Regions from separate parts of the Bacillus sp. MT94 genome, predicted to be linked through region 2. Evidence: riboswitches for the same ligand, from Rfam matches in the RefSeq annotation. Region 2 holds a riboswitch; each other region holds the start of a gene.
The links. A riboswitch is a leader RNA that binds a small molecule or an ion and turns the genes downstream of it on or off. The one in region 2 is predicted to bind magnesium.
Positions count from the first base shown of each region.

Region 1: linked by a shared signal. The riboswitch ahead of AC1Q51_RS21585 (P-type ATPase actuator domain-containing protein) and the one ahead of mgtE (magnesium transporter) in region 2 are both predicted to bind magnesium.
Region 3: linked by a shared signal. The riboswitch ahead of mgtA (magnesium-translocating P-type ATPase) and the one ahead of mgtE (magnesium transporter) in region 2 are both predicted to bind magnesium.

Region 1 covers NZ_JBXAEZ010000006.1:105,762-112,925, reverse strand. The annotation lists gene AC1Q51_RS21605 (YveK family protein) at 1-280, opposite strand, end outside; gene AC1Q51_RS21600 (acyltransferase family protein) at 281-1,474, opposite strand; gene AC1Q51_RS21595 (FbpB family small basic protein) at 1,804-1,944, opposite strand; gene AC1Q51_RS21590 (5'-3' exonuclease) at 2,300-3,166, opposite strand; gene AC1Q51_RS21585 (P-type ATPase actuator domain-containing protein) at 3,299-4,024, opposite strand; M-box (ykoK) riboswitch at 4,360-4,525, opposite strand; gene AC1Q51_RS21580 (DUF350 domain-containing protein) at 4,739-5,125, opposite strand; gene AC1Q51_RS21575 (glutathionylspermidine synthase family protein) at 5,118-6,356, opposite strand; gene AC1Q51_RS21570 (hypothetical protein) at 6,360-6,671, opposite strand; gene AC1Q51_RS21565 (hypothetical protein) at 6,755-7,164, shown strand, end outside.
Region 2 covers NZ_JBXAEZ010000001.1:816,083-823,246, forward strand. The annotation lists gene splB (spore photoproduct lyase) at 1-54, shown strand, start outside; partial or broken gene AC1Q51_RS03885 (Ger(x)C family spore germination protein) at 227-907, shown strand; partial or broken gene AC1Q51_RS03890 (HXXEE domain-containing protein) at 1,089-1,187, shown strand; partial or broken gene AC1Q51_RS03895 (Rieske 2Fe-2S domain-containing protein) at 1,399-2,345, opposite strand; gene AC1Q51_RS03900 (FtsW/RodA/SpoVE family cell cycle protein) at 2,533-3,654, opposite strand; M-box (ykoK) riboswitch at 3,840-4,016, opposite strand; M-box (ykoK) riboswitch at 4,524-4,689, shown strand; gene mgtE (magnesium transporter) at 4,971-6,299, shown strand; gene AC1Q51_RS03910 (phosphodiester glycosidase family protein) at 6,456-7,164, shown strand, end outside.
Region 3 covers NZ_JBXAEZ010000002.1:446,663-453,826, forward strand. The annotation lists gene AC1Q51_RS07970 (DUF3932 family protein) at 63-314, shown strand; gene AC1Q51_RS07975 (hypothetical protein) at 349-888, opposite strand; M-box (ykoK) riboswitch at 1,057-1,224, shown strand; gene mgtA (magnesium-translocating P-type ATPase) at 1,560-4,265, shown strand; gene AC1Q51_RS07985 (MgtC/SapB family protein) at 4,339-5,040, shown strand; gene AC1Q51_RS07990 (DNA polymerase IV) at 5,082-6,320, opposite strand; gene AC1Q51_RS07995 (tripeptidase T) at 6,664-7,164, opposite strand, start outside.

The sequences.
Region 1 (7,164 bases), on a different contig from region 2:
AAGTTTTTTTAACTGTTGAAATAATTAATGGGCTTTTTAAAATATCGACATACGATGTTACTAGTTGCTTATTTTCTTGTGTTTTATTTGTTGAATTTTCCTTATTAAACTCATCTAAATTCCCAACAAGAATTTGCGTTGAATATTGATATGACGGCTTTAAAACATACATAGAGATAAGAACTAAAGAAGCGGTTAAACAACACATCGTTAAAATAATCGTTACGAATCTTCTTTTCAATAATTGTTGAAAATCTTTTATACTCATTTCTTGCTTCAATTATTTCACCGTCCTTTTCTGAATAACATCCTGCGAGTCACTCTTTACAGATACCCCTCTCTTCTTTCTATCCACTTGTTTTGTTACATACTTTCCGACTCTGAATGCAAATTTTTCTACATATATATACGAAAGTATTGCAAATATAAACGAAAATATAAGTGAAAAAATTAAAATAATAGGCAACGGTAATATTTCATGGAGCATGTATATAAGGGAAAACAACGATATAATATGGTATAAATAAAGACTGTAAGAAATCTTACCCAAATATAACAAGTATTTATTGCGTAGCAAGGATGACAAAGTTGATATTGACAAACTTAATATGACAAATAGACTTGCACTTATCGCCACTACGTAGTCTCGAAATATAAAATTATTGAGTACTTTCATTTCTCCAATAAGTCCTTCATACATAAAAAGTAAAATCGCAAATAAAAACCATGCAATTTTCGTATTTTTAGTACAATTACTATAAAAAACTATTAAATTATTTTTATACTTCGCAACTAGTGCCCCCAATAAAAACAGCACTGTATAATGCAACGTTAATGCATAGCTTGTTAATGTTAAGCCCGAGCGAAACAAAAATAATATTACGACAGAACATATACTAAAACTAAACAATAATGGTAATGAACACCTTAACGTTTTTCGTAAACAAATCATCAAAATTAACGGAAAAATTATTGATATTCGCATTTCATGGACAAGTGACCAAATCACACCGTTATATGCATCTGTATTATATTTCCCAACCAATAAAATATGTTGCGCTATTAAGCTTGGAGAACTTTCAATCGTCCATGAGCGATTAAACCATTCACTTAAATAAGAAATACCATATTCACTAATTGTAGCTTGGCATATAATAGCTATAATTATTGCCACAATATAGGGAATATATATTCTGCATATACGTTTTAAAAGGTATGACCCATAGCTACTATAGGTTTTTTGAATAGATTCATACAAAACAAATCCGCTCAAAACAAAAAAGATAATAACAGATTCGTTACCACTACTAAAAATAAGACGAGCAGGCGTTTCTTTTAATAGATACACAACAAATGGTTTATTATCTTCATAGCTGTAATTTTGAAATGCTGAAAAAATCATTAAATGATGACCGATCATTACTATTAATGAAGAAATCCCTCTTATAGAATCCAATTCTTCGTATCTCTTCATCTTTTTACATCAACTCCTAATGAAATGATAATAATCATTTCAAAGCGACATCTTTATTCATATTCCTCTCCTTTCTTTTCATTCCAATTTTTCATATTAAAATGAGTTTATAGTATAAATTTGAGTGTATTGTAACATTTTTTGTAATATTATGAATAGCGAATCTCAAAAATTGGTATATACCAATTTCAACCTCGAAAAATGAGTAATATTGATAGAAAAACACTATAAAAATATCTTGCATATTTACATAAATTAAAGAGATGAATAGCGTTTTTTCAAAATAAAATAAAAAAGATAGCCTATATAGGCTATCTTTTTTATTTTATTTAATTACTGGCATCACTATATGCTACATGTCGTTTCTCAATTCTCTCTTCAATTTCTTTCATATTTTCTTTATTATTTAATAGTGATTGTTTATTTTCAATTAATAATTGTTTAAAAGATTTTCTCACTTTTTTTCTCATTTTCATTGTCCTCCTTGGGGGATGGTTTATATAAAAGATAAAGAATTATCTGTGTGTCCTTATAATAATTGATTGTTGTGAATTCTATTTGAACTTCATATGAAAATTCCGTTTATTTTCTGACAACTTTGTGAACACGAAAAAAAGACTCTCTAAAACTATGTTAAAATTAATTCACTTCATTATAAAAATTACTATTTCCATCAACTTTTATCATTATATCTTGTCGAAACATTTATATATTTAAAATTGGGTTCGACATAATTTTATTTACTATAATACTGTTTACAAAAACAAAAAGAAGGTGTCACCAAGTCAAAGTTCGACTTATGCAACATCCCTCTTTCCAAACTATTTATAGCATATTTATTAATATTTCAGGTCTTCCCCAATTCATTTCTTCACAAACAAATCTAAGTTTTTCTTCATCCATTGTGTGTAATCCCTCTTCTAGTAAACATGAAATTGGAACTTCACAGTGAATTTGTGCTAATTGCAACGAAATATTTAAGTTCTCTAAATCACTTTCAATCTTCGTACGCTGCGCTTTTGTTAATGATTCTACATTTTCTAGTACAGCGGATACTGTTCCGTGCTCTTGAATAAGCTTATACGCTGTTTTTTCACCGATACCTTTTACACCTGGATAATTATCACTTGTATCTCCCATGAAAGCTTTTGCATGGACGATTTGCCACGGCTCTACACCTTTTTCTTCCATGATTTTCTCCGGTGTGTAATATTCGTAATTTCCAATTCCTTTACGCAGAAGCATAACTGTAACGTTCTTATCAACAAGTTGAAGTAAATCTGTATCACCAGTTAAAATATAAACTTCAGCTTCATTGCAGTATTGTTTTGCAAGCGTACCGATACAATCGTCCGCTTCGTAGCCTTTCATACCGATAACTGGAATGGATAATTTCGCAGTCATTTCTTGCACTAAATCAAATTGAGGAATTAATTCTTCTGGTGGCGCTGCACGATTTGCTTTATAATTCGAGAACGATTCTGTTCTAAATGTCGTACTTCCCATATCCCAGCATGTAACGATATGTGTTGGTTCAATCGCTTGCGTAGCTGTTAACAAGTGTTTCATATAACCATGAATCCCATTCGTAGGGGTTCCATCTTGTCGTTTCATAAATTGTCCGTAGACACTTGTTGCGTAAAAAGCACGAAATAATAGTGCCATACCATCAACTAATAATACTTTTTTCATAATTCCTCTCCTATTAAAAAAATAATAACCTCACGTTATCACGTAAGGTTATATAAATAGATTACCATTCTACGTTTTTGCTCAACTTTGTCTATTATACATTGTTTTTGTATATTTAGCACCATTAACACATTAAGACGTTCTACTACAACAAGTATGCAATATGCCTGAATACGTATTTTTTCCAGTAGAAACAACGACAGCCTTTGCACTTCCACTAACGATATGTGAACCTTTAAAACATACATTTTCAAGCTCAAGTGGATTATAATCTTTCATCCGTTTTAATGGAATAAATCGTTTACGTTCAAGGTGATAGCAGCTTTCAAACTTCTCTATACTCGCTTCGTTTCCCGTTAACACAGACTCATTCACTAATAAATCATCTGCATAAATAATACGTACATCAGCTGGCACAGCATCTCCAGCCGAAAGAAAAATCATATCTCCAGGTACAAGTTCTTGCACTGGTATCTCCATCATTTTCAGTTCACTATTTAGCCCTGTACTACTAGAACATTCTACTCTAGATACAGTAATCGTTTCACGTTGTAATTCATCACACACACGTTGTTTTGAAAAACCTGGAATCATGCCACCAAGCTTCATCATTACTTCTGCAAGAATTGCTCTTTTTGAAGTTAGTTCATTTCGGCCATATACTTGAATACGTTTTTGCGCCTCTTTCATTGATAGTCCGTCTCTTGTTGTTTTAAAATATGCAAATACAGATTTTACATCTCTTGTTGCAATTTCAATTAATAAATCTTTATTTTTTTGGAGCATTGTTTGTTCTTTTATTGATTTTTTATTTAGTTTATATGACGTGTTACCCACAGTTTTGTTTGCATATAACATATTATCGTCTCCTCCTTTACAACATAGGAAGAAACGCTTTGTTTCTCAATTTATCCACTTTACTGTGAAAGTGTCTAGCGCTTTATAAACGCTACATTGTGATAAATATAGAGGGAGGAACAAATCGTTTCCTGCCTACATCATATATTTTTGATTTGAAGTATATGGGTAACGGAACCGAGTCAGAATTTGACATGCTCCTCACCTCCTCGTTTAATTTTATAGTTTATACTATGAAATTACTCATAGCTTGGTAACAAAAAAGACCCCTACCCTTAAGAGAGTAGTGGCCATTACATACACAAATAAACGATTTCTAATATAATTAGAAATCTACGGACCTCTCCCTCGCCGAGTTTTAGCACTGTATAGCATAGGTACATTACCAGCTACGTTAAGAAAAACCTTAATTCGATCATTCCTGTTGACCCATTGGCGTCTCTCGACATTTTTGGGCAGTAGCATTTCTCTATACAGGAGCCTCACCTAACAGAGACTTATTTTCATTACATTGAAAATGTTACTCTTATTTAAAATAGATGTCAACCGTAGCCTACAATTTTTTCAAAAGGTATGGCAAACTAACGTATATAAAGTGAAACTTTAATCAGTGGGGGTTTTGTTCATCCCCCACTGATTATTAGCCCTCACCAATCGGGCTGCCCGGCAAATAGCGGGATAAAATTAAAAACTTTACGTTTAAACGTAAAGTTTTTAATAAGTTATACAACCAGCGATTACAATCCCAATTGAAAGCGATAAAAACATAAGAAAAAGACCGACTGCTTGATTATCTTCTTCGAGACTTTTGTTTATATTAAAGCGTGGTGTAAGCCACTCAGCTAAATAAAAGACGATAATTTGAGCCAAAATCCCAACTACTCCCCACGAAATCATATCAAGAAGTGAAATTGAATTAGCTGCTGTCGAATATAAAACAACAGCTAACCCAAGTAATCGTCCTCCAAGCACATAGCTTACCGCCTTATTTCCTTGAGCCATTAACTTAAATTCCTTTACTTTCGTTGTCACTTCCATCAAGAACAGACCTATACATAAAAGGCCGAGTGTTACTGCTAAATATAATAAAAAATTAATCATTTTTCCCCCTCCTTTTTATACCTACCGGTAAATAGTACGATTCATTTCCTGTAATCTTTTCTCCCGCACGAATACCGATACTACTCGCTTTTCCAGCAATTAAAAACGAACCAAACACATATGACAGTTTCTCGATCCCTTTTTCTGTTTCCAAGGATACGACTGGCAGTTCGGTATACTTTTGAAATATCGGCAGTGACGCTTTATACGTTTCGTGTGCATTTTGAAGCATAATATTTTCGTCTTTATCGCGAATCGTAATTGTATCTCCTTCTCTCCCAAATGAAGGTTTTTGAACGAAAGAACCTTTTCCTAAAAATAAATCTGGTTCTAAATATGTAGGTAACATATATTCTTTAATCCACTGTTGTTCCTCATTTATATAAAAGACCTCTTCTTCTGCTAACCCCCAAATAAGACACTGAATTGATTTTGGCTGAAGTAAAAATGCTGACAAAGGATTTATTATAAAAAGCTTTCCGGCTTTTACAAGTTGTAACAGTTCCACACCTACCAAATCTCCTGTTTCAGGATCTTGATCCTCAATTAAATCTTCTATCGGATATGTTTGGCGATATAAAACATCAATCTTCGCCCCATCTTTATCGACTAGAGCATCCTTTGTAATTCTAAGTTCTGACATTGGCACTACTTTATTTTCAACATGGCATAGCTGACTTAAATACATAGTGGTATTCCAATCCTCTATATGTTCATGATGTGCTGTAAAAACAACATTTGGATTATCTAATCCCTTTGTCGCTTCCATTACTGCTTTCGTTACACCAGAAGATAGCAATCGTTCTTGATCCGAGTTTGGATTATCATAGCCTAGATTTTCACATACTTTCCCATTCATTCGAAAACATTCCACAATAAAAGTTGGTGTATCACTATTAAACTCAAGCATTTTGATTTTATTATCCTCTGTTACAGCAAAATCAAATCGCGAAATTACAGATTCAGGATAAAGCCCTTTCATTCTAATGAATGATAAACTCGCGGATGGAAAGCCAAGATCTAGAAGCTGTTCGTCACTTAAATTACGCAGCAGTCTAGCAGTCTTAAAAAATATTTTCCCCATTCGTTCAGTCGCTAAGTGTAATTGGTCCAAAGTCTGATTTGTTATAGAAAAAACATGAAACAAACTATACTCACATTCATATAAATCCGACCAAAAATTCGGATATTTTAAATAAAATTCTTTTCGATCCCTTATGTATTGCGACATATTTTAGCCCCCAAATCCTCCCTTTGAACCGCTTCCAATTCCACCTTTAAATTCAGCAGACGATTGATACGATTTAAACGCCGATGAATTTTTAAAAGTGGATTTATTTTGATAGTATCGCCCACCATAGAAATAATGCCCACGATAACCTGAACTACTATCATCACACTGCCATACCCCAAGTTCATCATCCCAATCCCAATCAGAACAACTATTATCATTCGGTTTTGGGGGAAGATCTTGTGCGCAGCCAAATAAAGTGCCAGTCATTAAAGACGTTACGACACCACCTACTAGCCATTTCGTTTTTGTCACCTTCGCACTCCCCTTTTTAAATTCTATTCCTATTATATAGGATGGCATGATAAAGTAGAAGAAAAAGGAAGAAGAGGGATTAAATGCGCTTAGAATATCGACTTAATGATGAAACGAAAGGGTATCCTGCTTTATGGAACTACGCCAATATTTCTAATTCTGAAATTATCGCACGCATGACTTGTGAATATTTTATTAAAGAGAAAAATACTTATGTTGTTACTGCAACTTCGGTTGATCCAGACGGAACAGCAGTTATTTATATTCAAAAAGAAGTTTTCGCCAATGACCCTTCAGACCCTACATACTCCCACATCGGTTTTGAAATTAGAGAACTAAGTGAAACGAGTTCAAGCTTAGTAGATAGTCAAGATGTATGGAACTACGAAGAAATTTTACCATCTCTTCATTCAGATATTATATATATTCAGCGAGACGGCATGTCTATGGAATTCTCCTTGGATTCAAGAGAGATTGATGAAGACAGAAAGTG
Region 2 (7,164 bases):
TATTCCTATATGAAACAGTTCTTTCCTAATGCAAAACTAGAATATTTTACATAAAAGAAACGAACAAAATTCATTACATCATCAATCTAAAAAATTACTCACTCAAAAAAGTGATATTGGTCAACAATTCGCTAATAAATCATTTGAAAAATTTATATACGAAAGTCTTTTATGTAAAAATATGTTTCATTATGAGCTGAATCCTAACAGTTAAACAGAAAAATACAGTGGTTGCTCTGAGTTAATGGAGATAGAAGAAAGAGGATTTGTAGTAGGCGCGTCTTACGATATTGTTAAGGAAAAGAAATCAAATCCAATTATGAAAGGGACGTATCAGATGGTACTTCCCAGTAAGTTAGCGCAGCAAGGTGGAAAAGGGGCAGGGAATAATTATATTAATGTGAGTGCAAAAGCAGATAGTGTATTTGAACAAATACGAATTATTGCTAAAAAAATTAGTCGTGAATTATTTTTTCCGCATATACAAGTGATTATTTTTTCTGAAAAATTACTCTGGAATCCTAATGTTTTACAGAATACGCTAGATGTACATATTCGTGATCATGAAATGAGAAGAAACATCCGTCTATTTGTTTCTCGAGGGTACTTTGGCGGAGTTGCATTTTAGCGATTATAAACAAGTTATGGATGAAAAACGCTTAACGAAGGATATTTCAAAAGAGATGGAGCAAAGGATTCAAAAATCAATAAAGCTTGTTCAAAAAAATATAAGGTGGATGTATTAGCATTAGGAGAAGTATATAAGCGGAATAATTATAAAGAATGGAAGAAAATAAGTAAGAATTGGGATCAAGGTGAAAATTATTTTAGTAATGCTGACATTAATGTTTATGTTCATCCAGTAATTGAACATTCAGGCTCAACTTTACCGAAGAGAGTGAAATAAGGTGATTTAAGTCGTTAGCGGATTAGAAATACGCTAAACGATATTAATGCTGGTTCTGCATTTTCAATCAGTGCAGACTTATGTACTTTAAACGTGATTAATAAATTATATTTGGCTTATTATGATCCTTTGGTTAGCACTAGTTAGAGTTATAGTAAAAATATTAAGTACAAACGACTTATTTTTAATAATAAGAGGAAATATGTTACTGAAAAGTAAGGAGACAAATTATTACTTTTCTAAAGAGTCATTAGGTCCGTACAATGATGCATTAAAGTGATTCATAAGGGATTCTGAATGCTAAGAGAGTGAGAATGAATTACAAAAGAAAGGTGCATAGGCGCCTTTCTTTTTTTGAAGGGATTTTTTGTTACGAGTTAGTACAAAATTGGGTTCAGGGGGTACTATAAAATTTTAGCTTGATGGCGATGGGGTAGCATCCACGTCTATCAACATCACTACACCTATATTTAATACTGCGTTACGTGCCTTTAATCAAGTGAAAAACAAGACCCATTTTGTAAAAACTGAAACCAACGTTTTCTAAACTGAATTTGAGCCATATCTGCATGAACATGGGCCTCCATTTTTAAAGCTTCTGGTATAGGTCTAGGATGTTGACTTTCTACAATAATTTGATCCTCTTTTAGTACTCTTAAACTAAATTTAGCTAAAATTTGGTCTAGTAAAGGGAAGTACTTTAAAAATGTCCTTCCGGTATATCCCATAATTAATGTCTCTTCTTCATCAATTGGTGTAAACGTAATATACTGAATAAATGACTCATTCTCCTGTTTGCCACTGTGAAGCATCCACTGATGTGGGAATTTGTATTCAAGGTAAGCATCACCATTTGAGAATATAAACTGATCCAGTGTTCCCTCCAGCTTATAATTGGTTGATTCGGCTTTTGTTTTTCTACCAATCGTTTTTTTATGTACATAAGCAAGATGAGCAATATCCAGCACAGATTCGATTGATCGAGTAAGGTGTGCATTCCAAGTGGCGTGGAAGAAAGAGAGTTTAAAAGGAGTGTTCTCCATTACATGAAAAGTTTGCCATTCAGGTGGAGTTTCCTCACTATCAGGGTATATCCAAATCAACCCAATTTTTTCTCTTACAGGGTATGAGAAGGTATGAGCAAATTTCGGGATAGGTTTATTGGGTTGGGATGGAATTCTTACACAAGTACCACAACTATCGAATTCCCAACCATGGTAGGGACAGATTAGTTTACCATTTACTACTTGTCCCAGTGATAAGTCAGCGCCACGATGAGGGCAGTAAGGTGATAGAGCCTGAACTTCGCCTTTTTCATCCCGATATAATACAAAATCTTTGCCAGTAACTCTTTTTTTACTGGGATCTTTTTTATATCTTTTACATAACTCACAGCATACCAATTACGTGGGAATACTCTATTTATATTTAGAGTCATTTATTTTCTCCTTCTTTTTTATTCACCTAGTAGATATTAGTGGTGTCTACTGTATACTGTCTATTCTATGCTATAAAATATTTTAAATGTTCGTTTAAAATTAATAAATCTACAGTTTAATCAAATCATTATGAAAGCCTGCATAATCTCTCTAAATGTAACAAAAATGACTAAAGTACAATAGATTTTAAAAAGGAGAAAGTTTTATTTTATTGAAAATTGAGATATTAAGCAATATTCCTATTGCTATTAAATTCACCATTAAAGAACTTCCACCAAAACTTACAAATGGAAATGGAGTACCTGTAAGAGGAAATAGTCCCGTAATACCACCTAAATTTACAACTGATTGCATACCAATCATACATCCTATACCAATTGCTATAAAACTGCCGAATGGATCTACACATAATTGTGCAATTTTTAAGGAGCGAAGTACTATAGTCAAAACTCCAACCAATAGAATAAATACACCAATAAATCCTAGTTCTTCAGAAACTATTGCCATTATAAAATCAGTGTGTGGTTCTGGAAGATAACCTGTTTTTTGTATGCTATTTCCAAATCCACGACCAGTGATTCCTCCAGAGCCCATGGCAATAAAAGAGTTTACAAGCTGGTATCCATTTCCTTGCGCATCAAGAAAGGGATTGAAAATCGTGGTAATACGTGTCTTTTGAACTTCTGATAAACTATATTGAATCAAATAATATAAAATAGGTAACCATAAAATAGAACCGATGGTAGTTCTTTTGATTAGTAGATTTATATTTATTCCTGAACAAAGAAATATGCTAAAACCTATACCTAATATTAAAAGTGCAGATCCTAAATTTGGTTGTTTAAAGATAAGAAAAAAAATTGTAGCTAAAAAAAATAAAAGTTTTCCGATACCACTCCAGTTATTTTTAGCTTGTTCTTGTCGCAATGCAAAAAAACGGGCTGTTACAAGGATTGTTCCTAATTTAAGAAATTCAGCTGGCTGTATTCCAAAGATCCATGATTGAGCATTATTTACCACTTTTCCTTTCCATAAAACCATAATTAATAAAAAAATCCCCCCAACCATAATACAGATTGAGACTATTCGTTTTTTCCATATTTCATATGGGAGTAAAGCACAAATTATTAATCCTATTGTTCCTAAAAGTAGCTTTGTTAATTGAGAATCAACAAAATGTCTACTGTTATAACCGTAATGTTGGACAGCGACAATGGAGCTTGCACTATACATCATGATAATACCTAAAGTACATGTTATGAATAGAGGAAGGAGCAATAGATAATCGAGTTTTAATATTTTTTTCATTTTAATATCCTCCTGATTTAAAACAAAACATAATATTACATTTGCTAATGAATAGAATCTTGTTCTCGTCAATTACTAAATATGACTTTTGTTTAGGAAGATTCTATCGCTTATTCCCTGTTTTTTACGCAAAAATCCCTCTAGTATGTAACTAGAGGGATTCAAAATGGCATGAGTAAATAAGGCTTTTTTCCCTCTAGTAGAGCTTTGGCACTATACAACGTAAAGTAATGAAAATTCATTACTTAGCTATCTTAAGAAGAGCCTTAATCCGACAATTCCTGTTCTACCCATTGGCGTCTTTCGACATTTTTGGGCAATAGCCTGTGTTTGCATAGGAGCCTCACCTAACAGGTTAAGCAATATAAATTTTATGTGTTTGTTTCGTGTAGCAAGCATAAATATATTTTTTTTGCTTGTCAAGCAACCATATTGCTAATTTTATTTGTTTTATTGCTTTATAGTTCTTTGAGAAATGATATGAAAAAATGTCTGTAATCATTCTGTATAAGTACATATTTTTGACTTGTAGTGTATCGTTTGATTAAGTAGTTTAACCATATAAATTTGATAAACAGTAAAGAAGATTTTAATCATAAAAGAAGATTTTTTTGTGAATGTTCTTTTGATATACAGAATGACTAATTATTCATCTTTTGTTATAAAGTTGGAATTTGATTAAAAACAATAAGTTTCATATGTTTTATTACGTTTCTTCGAATTAAATCTATTTGAATTCTATGTTTTTTAAGGGGAATTTTAAATTTATAATAAAATATAATTTCATTTTCTATAAAAGATTTTTTTATGAATGAAATTGAAAGTCAGTTGACAAATATTAAATTCTGGTTTAAATTTTGAAGTAATTCAATAAACTTTGTTAGGTGAGGCTCCTGTATAGAGAAACGCTGCTGCCCAAAAATGTCGAGAGACGCCAATGGGTCAACAGGAACGGTCGGATTAAGGCCCTTCTTAATGTAGCTGGTTATAAAAACCTATGCTATACAGTGCTAAAACTCAACGAGGGAGTGGTATACGATTTGGTAGAAAGGCACCTCTGTGATTTCGGCAGAGCTGTCTTAATAATCATTTATTTGTATTGTGATAAAACCTTTACTCCTTTTTGAGTAAAGGTTTTTCTGTTTAATGTTATTTATTTTTATCTTGTCTATATTCAAAAAGGAGGTAATTCTAAATAATGAATTGATTGCAATGTAACTATTATTGCTCTAATAAAAAATTTTAGACAGATAAAATAAAACAAAACCACTCATGAAACTCTAGAGTCTCCCTTAGCAATATGAGGAGGAGTTAACATGAAGAAATTATTAAAAGAATTACTTGTAACCAAAAATAATTTGGATGCAGAGAAAGTTTTACGTCTTCCGTCGTATGATGTTGCGCAAGAAGTAAAAAGATTTTCAATTGAAGATCAAATCATATTGCTAAATACGATTCCCGTATTAAAAAGCTCTAAAATTCTTCAATATATGAGTGCAGAAGAAAAATATAATATCTTAATTCACTTATCTGAAAACAAAGCTAAAAAGTTACTAAATTTACAACCGATTGATGAATTAGTAGATTTACTTCTAGCGGTTCATCCTGAAAAACAAGCTAAATTAATGGCGTATCTAGACAAAATTACAAAACATAACGTAAAAAAATTGATGAATTTCAAACCTGAAACGGCAGGAAGTCTTGTCACAAGTGATTTTGTTGCAGTTAGAGGAAATTGGTCAGTAAAAATGACATTGAAGTACATTAGGGAACATTCTGAAAATGTAGAATCAATATCTTATAGTTATGTTCTTGATAGTCATGGTTATCTTGAGGGAATCGTTTCCATACATGAGTTATTACTAGCAGCAGATGAAGAGATATTATCTACTATCATGATGCCAGAGGTAATTTCAGTACATGCTGAAGTTGACCAGCAAGAAGTTGTAAAAAAGCTACTAAATTATAATTTAGCAGCCATACCTGTGATAACAGTAAATAATAAAATGATTGGTATTATAACATTTGATGACGTAATGAATGTTATGGAAGCAGAAGCTACAGAAGATATTCAAAAGTTAGGCGGAAGTGAACCGTTGAATCAATCTTACTTTGAAGCTAGCGTTTGGAGTATTTTCTTCAAACGTCTACCATGGTTATTACTTCTTTTTGTTGCTGAGGCATATACAGGTACAGTATTAAAGTATTTTGAAGACGAAATTGAAACTGTAGTTGCCCTTGCTTTCTTTGTTCCATTATTAGTAGGTACTGGAGGGAATACAGGAACACAGGTTGTAGCAACAATTACTCGTGCAATTGGTATTGGAGAGGTGAAATTTAAAGACATTTTCCGTGTAATGAAAAAGGAATTTGCAATAGGTATGCTTCTTGGACTTGCACTTGGGATAGCTGGGCTCACTCGTGCTTATATGTTAGGAGTTGGAACAGAAGTTGCACAAGTTGTAGCAATTACTTTATTATTTATTGTTATTTGGGCCTCTCTTGTAGCAGCTGTTTTACCTTTGATTCTAAGAAAATTAAAACTAGATCCTGCAGTTGTTTCAGGTCCATTTATTACAACATTTGTTGACGGAACAGGATTAGTAATTTATTTCATGGTTGCAAAAATGTTATTAAATTTATAAATATACACTGAAAAAATGAAATTCGGAATAAGTATTTTGCCCTAATTGCTAAAATATAGCGGGGAATTCAGGCATGAGGAAATCAAACACCTTTGTCTTTATTAAAAAATATTTTAAAAGATTCATTGAATGTAATTAATACCGGAGGATAAAACTATGAAACATCTAAGAAAAATCTTCAAACGAATTTTGCTTCTATTGTCTATTTTCATGCTTATTGGCATAGGAATATTATTTGGTACTAGCTATGGCCGGGAGCTTCGCATAACAATGGCTGGGAGTATACTAACTTCTCAGCATCCACAATATGCGAAGTATACATTCCTATCCCAAAAGGAACTAGATAAATTGCAAGATAGAATTAATCATCCAAAATGGTCAAATAGTGATGAGCATATTTATAAAAAAATAGCAGGAAAAAGATTAGAAGAATTTAAAAATCAGCCATTAGAAATTGATGTAGAAACGATTAAAAGTAACAAAGATAGTCGCTTTCTTTTTGAAGGAAAATTAGTTACTATTAGCAATCCCTTCAATGTTAAACTTGTTAGCCATCAAGGAACACAGGGCGCTAACAGGGGAGAAAAAATTAGCGTAATGGCAAAACGTAATCATGCACTTGTTGCTGTGAATGCAAGTGGATTTGCTGACGAAACAGGAAGGGGTGGAGGAAATGTTGCTACTGGAATTGTGATAGAAAATGGGAAAGCTATTGATACAAATATGGATAGAAATGCTCCTACAATTATTACGGGATTAACAAAGTTTGGTCAAATGATAACAGGAAATTATTCTACCCAACAACTGTTGGATAAACAAGTCGTTTCCGCAGCTGGATTTATGCCACAGTTAATTGTAAATGGAG
Region 3 (7,164 bases), on a different contig from region 2:
TTAGCGATCGTTCGTGTTTTGTGTTAAAATGATTATACTACATTTTAAGGGAGCGTTTTATTATGAAAGAAGTATTTCGTTTACAAACTGATTTTTCATCTTCATTTGATCGCTGGGTAAGTTCTTTCGTGTCTGATCACCCAGCACAATTAGAATGGACAACTTTAAAGGAATTAATCCATGAATATACAACATCACATACAAATGATACGTTACCAGCATATATTTCTTCAGCTTTAACATATTACGCCCAACGCGTTTCAACTACAAACAGTTCAGAGATTGTTATTTTTGAAAACCCTACAATCTCGTAATCTATAATAAAAAAGCACTGGTTACAGTGCTTTTTTATTTATACTTATTTAGCAAATGATTATATTCCGTCCAAAAGTCTGTATACATACTTTGATCAAACTCATCTAAAATTATCTTTTCATTTGATTTATTGAATAATTCTTTTGCTTGTAGTGCAAAAGAAAGAATTTGTTTTCTATATTCATTTTCATTTACTTCTATATGAAGCCCTTCATAGTATATAGCCTTTTGATCAGTAGAAATAACTTTGACAAAATCCTTTAAAACCACATTTTCACCTATATGGTTTATAGTCCAATGAATTGAAATTGGGCATCCTAACATGAGCATAGTGCCACATCCATGCAAAATAAGCCCCTCTTCATTTTCAATATCACAAATATATTCTTTATCTAAAGTTCGTAACAGAGCTAAAGCTGATTCACTTATTCCCCATTCCTCATCCATACCTGTTTGTGTAATAATCGTTCCATCCACATTTAAATAAATTTCCCCGTGAGAACATAAATCTTCCTGCTCATTAAACAACCACTTTTGATTCTCAATATTTATAATAAAATTTTGTGGTACCATTACAAATTCCCCTTTTATAAAAATATTTATTTTCCACATTATTTATAATTAATATCATGTATTTCATCCCATATATCTATTATAAATCCATTTAATATTTTAAAAACACAGATAAAAAAGATATTGACACTACGATTTTACAGTGCTAACATTCAACATGTAATTGAATATGGTCTCTGTTAGGTGAGGCTCCTGTATAGAGAAACGCTGCTGCCCAAAAATGTCGAGAGACGCCAATGGGTCAACAGGAAAGGTCGGAATGAAGGCCTTTTTTAACGTAGCTGGTTTCAGTACCTATGCTATACAGTGCTAAAACTCAACGAGGGAGAGGTGCATGTATTTTGTCATACACAAAAACTGTTTTTATTTATGTCTACTAGCAGTCTTTGTTGTGGACTCTTTTAACTGCGAATTCAGACCTTTACTCGTTTTGAGTAAAGGTCTTTTTACGTCTATATGCACCTTACTATGAAACAAACATAGCATATTCAGAAACTACTAAATTGTACGGAGGTGAGGAACAGTTGGCAATTGATGATTCGGCCCAGATACCCATACGTTTTACATTCATATTTCATCATGTAGGTAGGAAAGAAACTGTTCCTCACCATTTCAAATAGTTAGTTAGGTAACAGATTGTTTCCTCCTTCATGACAGAGGAGGAACTACCGATGTTTAATTTACAAAGACAAGAAACAAAGCATGCTTATGAGCAAGATAGCATGAAAACAAATAACGAATTATTAGTGGAGGTTGCAACACAAGATGTAATCTCTGCGTTAAAACTTCTAGAAACAACACAAGATGGATTATCTAAACAAGAAGTGGCTCGTAGACTTTCTTTATACGGTCCGAACGAAATAGCTCATAATAAAATGGCGCCGTGGTACATTCAATTTCTGCTGGCATTTAAAAATCCATTTATTTTCGTTTTATTAGCTCTTGGAGCACTTTCCTTTTTCACAGATGACATACAAGGAACAATTGTCGTATCTGCAATGGTACTACTTAGTGCAACGATTCGGTTTTCCCAAGAATTTCGTTCTCAAAAAGCTGCCGATAAGTTAAAGGCTATGGTTCGAACAACTGCGAGCGTATTTAGAATAAATGGATTTGTACATGAAACAAAAAATGTAACGAATTTAAATCGAAATTACACAACAGAAATTCCAATTGAAGAGCTTGTACCTGGCGATATTATTTCCCTTTCAGCTGGTGATATCGTTCCAGCTGATGTGCGTGTTGTATCCGCTAAAGATTTATTTGTTAATCAATCTTCTTTGACAGGGGAAGCACTTCCTATAGAAAAATACGAACACTGCTACCATACAGAAAATAAGCATATCTTACCGAAAAACATGAAAAAAAATTACAATCCACTCGATATGGAAAACCTTTGCTTCATGGGAACAAATATTGTAAGTGGTAGCGCAAAAGCTGTTGTCATCTCAACAAGTACCGATACGTATTTCGGCTCTTTAGCAAATAAGGTAATCGGAAAGCGTGTAGAAACAAGCTTTGATAAAGGTGTAAACAAAGTAAGCTGGCTCTTAATTACATTCATGCTTATTATGGCGCCTATCGTCCTTCTCATTAACGGATTCACAAAGGGAGATTGGCAAGAAGCTTTCTTCTTCGCTATTGCCGTTGCTGTTGGTCTTACACCTGAAATGTTACCAATGATTGTAACTGCTAATTTAGCTAAAGGTGCCGTTAACATGTCTAAACAAAAAGTAATTGTAAAACAGCTAAATTCTATTCAAAACTTAGGTGCTATGAACATTCTTTGTACAGATAAAACCGGAACTTTAACAGAAGATAAAGTTGTCCTTGTTCGTCACTTAGATTCTAGTGGAAATAAATGCAATCGTGTCTTGCAATTTGCCTATTTAAATAGTTTCTATCAAACTGGATTGAAAAACTTAATAGATAAAGCTGTTATTAAGCATACAGAGGAAAACAATACATTTGACCCATCAGCTTTTCAAAAGCTAGATGAAATTCCATTCGATTTCGCCCGCCGGCGTATGTCAGTCATCGTAAAAGATATTTCAGGTGAACATACAATGGTTTGTAAAGGTGCCGTAGAAGAAATTTTATCAATTTGCAACTACACTGAAGTGGATAAAAAAATCGTTACACTCACTGAGGAAATACGCTCAAATGTCAAAAAACTAAGCGAGACATTGAATAGTGAAGGTATGCGGGTTATTGCTGTGGCTTATAAAAAAGATAGAAACATAAATGATAAAGAGTACGCAGTAAAAGACGAAACTGATATGATTCTCGCTGGATATATCGGCTTTTTAGATCCACCGAAACCATCTGCAGCAGCTGCAATTCAAGCATTACAAAAGCATGGTGTACAAGTAAAAATTTTAACTGGCGATAACGAAATTGTTACACGAAAAGTTTGTAAAGAAGTTGGATTAGATATCGGCGAACCAATCCTCGGTTACGAGATTGATTCTTTACCAGATAAAGCATTAGCAAAACTTGCTGAAGAAACGACTGTATTTGCGAAGCTTAATCCAATGCAAAAATCTCGCATTATACACGCATTACAAGGAAACAGACACACTGTAGGTTACATGGGAGACGGCATTAACGATGCTGTAGCATTACGTGAAGCTGATGTCGGAATATCTGTTGATACTGCTACTGATATTGCGAAAGAAGCTTCTGATATTATTCTACTCGAAAAAAGTTTAACTATATTAGAAGCCGGGATTGTAGAAGGACGTACTACATTCGGAAATATTTTAAAATATATTAAGATGACAGCTAGCTCTAACTTCGGTAATGTGTTTAGCGTGTTAGTAGCAAGTGCTTTCATTCCTTTTTTACCGATGCTTGCCATTCATCTTTTAATTCAAAACTTACTTTATGATATTTCACAACTTTCTATTCCATGGGACAAAATGGATAAAGAGTTTCTAGAAAAACCCCGAAAATGGGATACTGCAAACTTACGAAACTTCATTATTTGTATCGGCCCAATTAGTTCCATATTTGATATTATCACATACGTAGTCATGTGGAATGTATTTGGCGCAAATACACCGAGCGAGCAATCATTATTCCAGTCCGGTTGGTTTGTGGTTGGATTGTTAACTCAAACTTTAATTGTTCACATGATACGAACACAGAAGATTCCATTTATTCAAAGCACTGCATCAACACCCGTCGTTTTATTAACCGCTCTTATTATGGCAATCGGGATTTATATTCCATTCTCACCACTTGGTGCAGCCGTTGGTTTACAAGCATTGCCACTTAGCTACTTCCCTTGGTTAGTAGGAATACTATTAGGCTACGCTTTTTTAACACAATTCCTGAAAAAGCTTTATATTAAAAAGTTTCATAGCTGGTTGTAAAAATAAGAATGAGTGGGTATTCCCCGCTCATTCTAAAAGACATAACACATATTTATATATGGAGGTGACCATGATGGTATGGTACGACATTATATTCAGATTAGTTATAGCAATTATTGTAGGAGCTTGCATCGGAATGGAAAGACAATGGAGACATCGAATGGCTGGGTTACGGACAAATGCTCTCGTATCACTTGGTGCCTGTATATTTGTTTTATTATCCGTCATGCTTGATCATGATGCTAGCCCCTCACGCATTGCTGCTCAAGTCGTTAGTGGCATTGGTTTTTTAGGGGGTGGCGTTATTATCCGCGATGGTTTTAGTATTAGAGGGCTAAATACGGCAGCTACTTTATGGTGTGCAGCTGCTGTCGGTACTCTTACAGGCGCCGGTTTCCTCGTTGCAGCTATATTAGGTGCAGCCGGCGTGTTACTAGCAAATATACTTCTTCGCCCAATTGCTCTTTTTATGAATAAAAAATCAAAAGAAGAATCACCTGAACAAACGAACTACTTACTTTCCCTTACTTGTTCAGAAGAAACTGAAGCACATATTCGTTTTTTACTTATGCATATGGTAAGTACAGAAGGGCTCAGTTTAAAAGAGTTGTATAGTGAAGATGTAGATTCTAATCAAAAAGTTTGTATACAGGCTATATTACATTGCAAGACAAATGCAGCTATCTTAATTGAAAAAATAGTAAGTAGAATGCTATTAGAATCTGGCGTTACTGGAGCTGGATGGAAGACTTCTTTAGATTTAGAAGCGAGTTAAATAGGAAAGGTGTCATGATTTTTACTACTTCATGACACCTTCTACATAAATTTATTTTCTAACTTTTGTTGAAACGACTTCTCTTGCTTACGTAGTAGTTGACTACCTCGTTGTAAAAGCAGTGTTCCATACTTATCATTAATTTGATCAATGACAGCAAGTAGCGGTTCTTTTTTTGCATCCTCTTCAAATGAAAACAAATCTAATTGTTTCACCGATTCTGTCTTCCACTCTATTTCAGTAGCTGTAACACCTAGTAAACGAACGGAATCACCATCCCAATGTTGCTTCCATAAACGGGATGCTGCTTGAAAAATATCGCGTTCTTCCCAAATCGCATTTTTCAATTGCTTACTCCGTGTTACTGTTCGTCTATCATGGTATTTAATCATAATTTGAATATTATAGCTGACAAGGGTTCGCTTTTGTAACCTTTTACTCACTGACTTTGATAAACGTTCTAACATATCAAGTAATTCTTTCTCTTCATCCATATCCTTTGAAAAAGTCATCGAGTTACCGACACTTTTATGCTGTCCCATTTGACTCGGATCCACTTCCCTATCATCCATACCTTTTGCACGCCTTTGCAAATCAACACCGTGCTTGCCAATTTTAGCGCGAATGATATGCTCGTCTCCCTTTGCCAACTGTTCAATTGTCTGTATATGAATATCATTTAATTTTTCAGCTGTTTTCTCACCAATTCCATGCATTGCTCCAACTGGACGTGGCCAAATCAGTTCTGGAATATCGCGTTTTCGAAGCACGGTAATACCAAGTGGTTTTTTCATATCTGAAGCGGTCTTTGCTAGGAAAAGATTTGGAGCGATTCCAATACTACACGGAAGCTGCAACTCTGTTAATAGTGCTTGTTGAATCATCTTTGCTATTTCAAGAGGAGAACCAAGTGCGTAGCAATCTGTAATATCTAAATATCCTTCATCTATTGAGACTGGTTGTATCTTTTCTGTAAAACGGGAAAGGACTTGAAACATTTGAAATGAAGCTTCGCGATATAATGTGAAATTAGGACGCCTTACAACTAATTGCGGGCATAACCTTTTCGCTTCCCAAAGGGGCATCGTCGTACGTATTCCGTATTCTCTCGCCTCATAACTACATGTTATGATAATTCCTTTTCTCTCTTTTTCATTTCCAGCAACCGCTAATGGCTTTCCTTGTAATGATGGATCATGAGCAATTTCAACAGATGCGAAAAAGCAATTCATATCTACATGTAAAATTACACGACCATTTTTCGGATACATTTCTCGCATAGTACTCACTCCCTAATCAGAACGTTCGTTCTTTTATTATATCAAATTTTGCACAATAGTTATAATAATTACTTGTTCTTTTTTATAATCCATATAAAGAGGATACACATGTGAAAGAGGCTGATTATGGTGAAATTAACTATATGTTCCTTGTAGTTATATTAATCATCATAATTATTTACTCCTTCCAATTTTCAACATGAATACGTTTGGATTTTTCTCTCGTCTAATATTATATACTGCTATGATTTTTCTTGTATTGGCTTATACGCCTTGTAAAAACAATCGAATCAAAATAAAAAGCGTGTAAATCACAATTGATTTACACGCTTTTTCTATTCTATTACTTCGCTACTTCTTCAATAATTGCAACAACTAATTCTGCTGTTTTTGCTAACTCTTCAACAGGAATCTTCTCGTTTGTTGTATGAATTTCTTCATAACCAACTGCCAAGTTAACTGTTGGGATACCGTGTCCTGCAATTACATTTGCATCACTTCCGCCACCACTTTGGTGAAGAGAAGGTGTACGACCAATTTTTTCAGCTGCACGTTTTGCAACTTCTACAACGTGATCGCCATCAGCAAATTTAAATCCTGGGTACATAACGTTTACTTCAACGTCTGCATGACCACCCATTTCTTTTGCAGTTGTTTCAAATGCTTCTTTCATTTTCGCAACTTGTGCTTCCATTTTCTCATTGATTAAAGAACGAGCTTCTGCAAAGATTTGTACATGATCGCAAACGATATTCGTTTGTGTACCACCTTCAAAACGTCCAATGTTTGCAGTCGTTTCAGAGTCAATGCGACCAAGTGGCATCTTCGCAATTGCTTTCGCTGC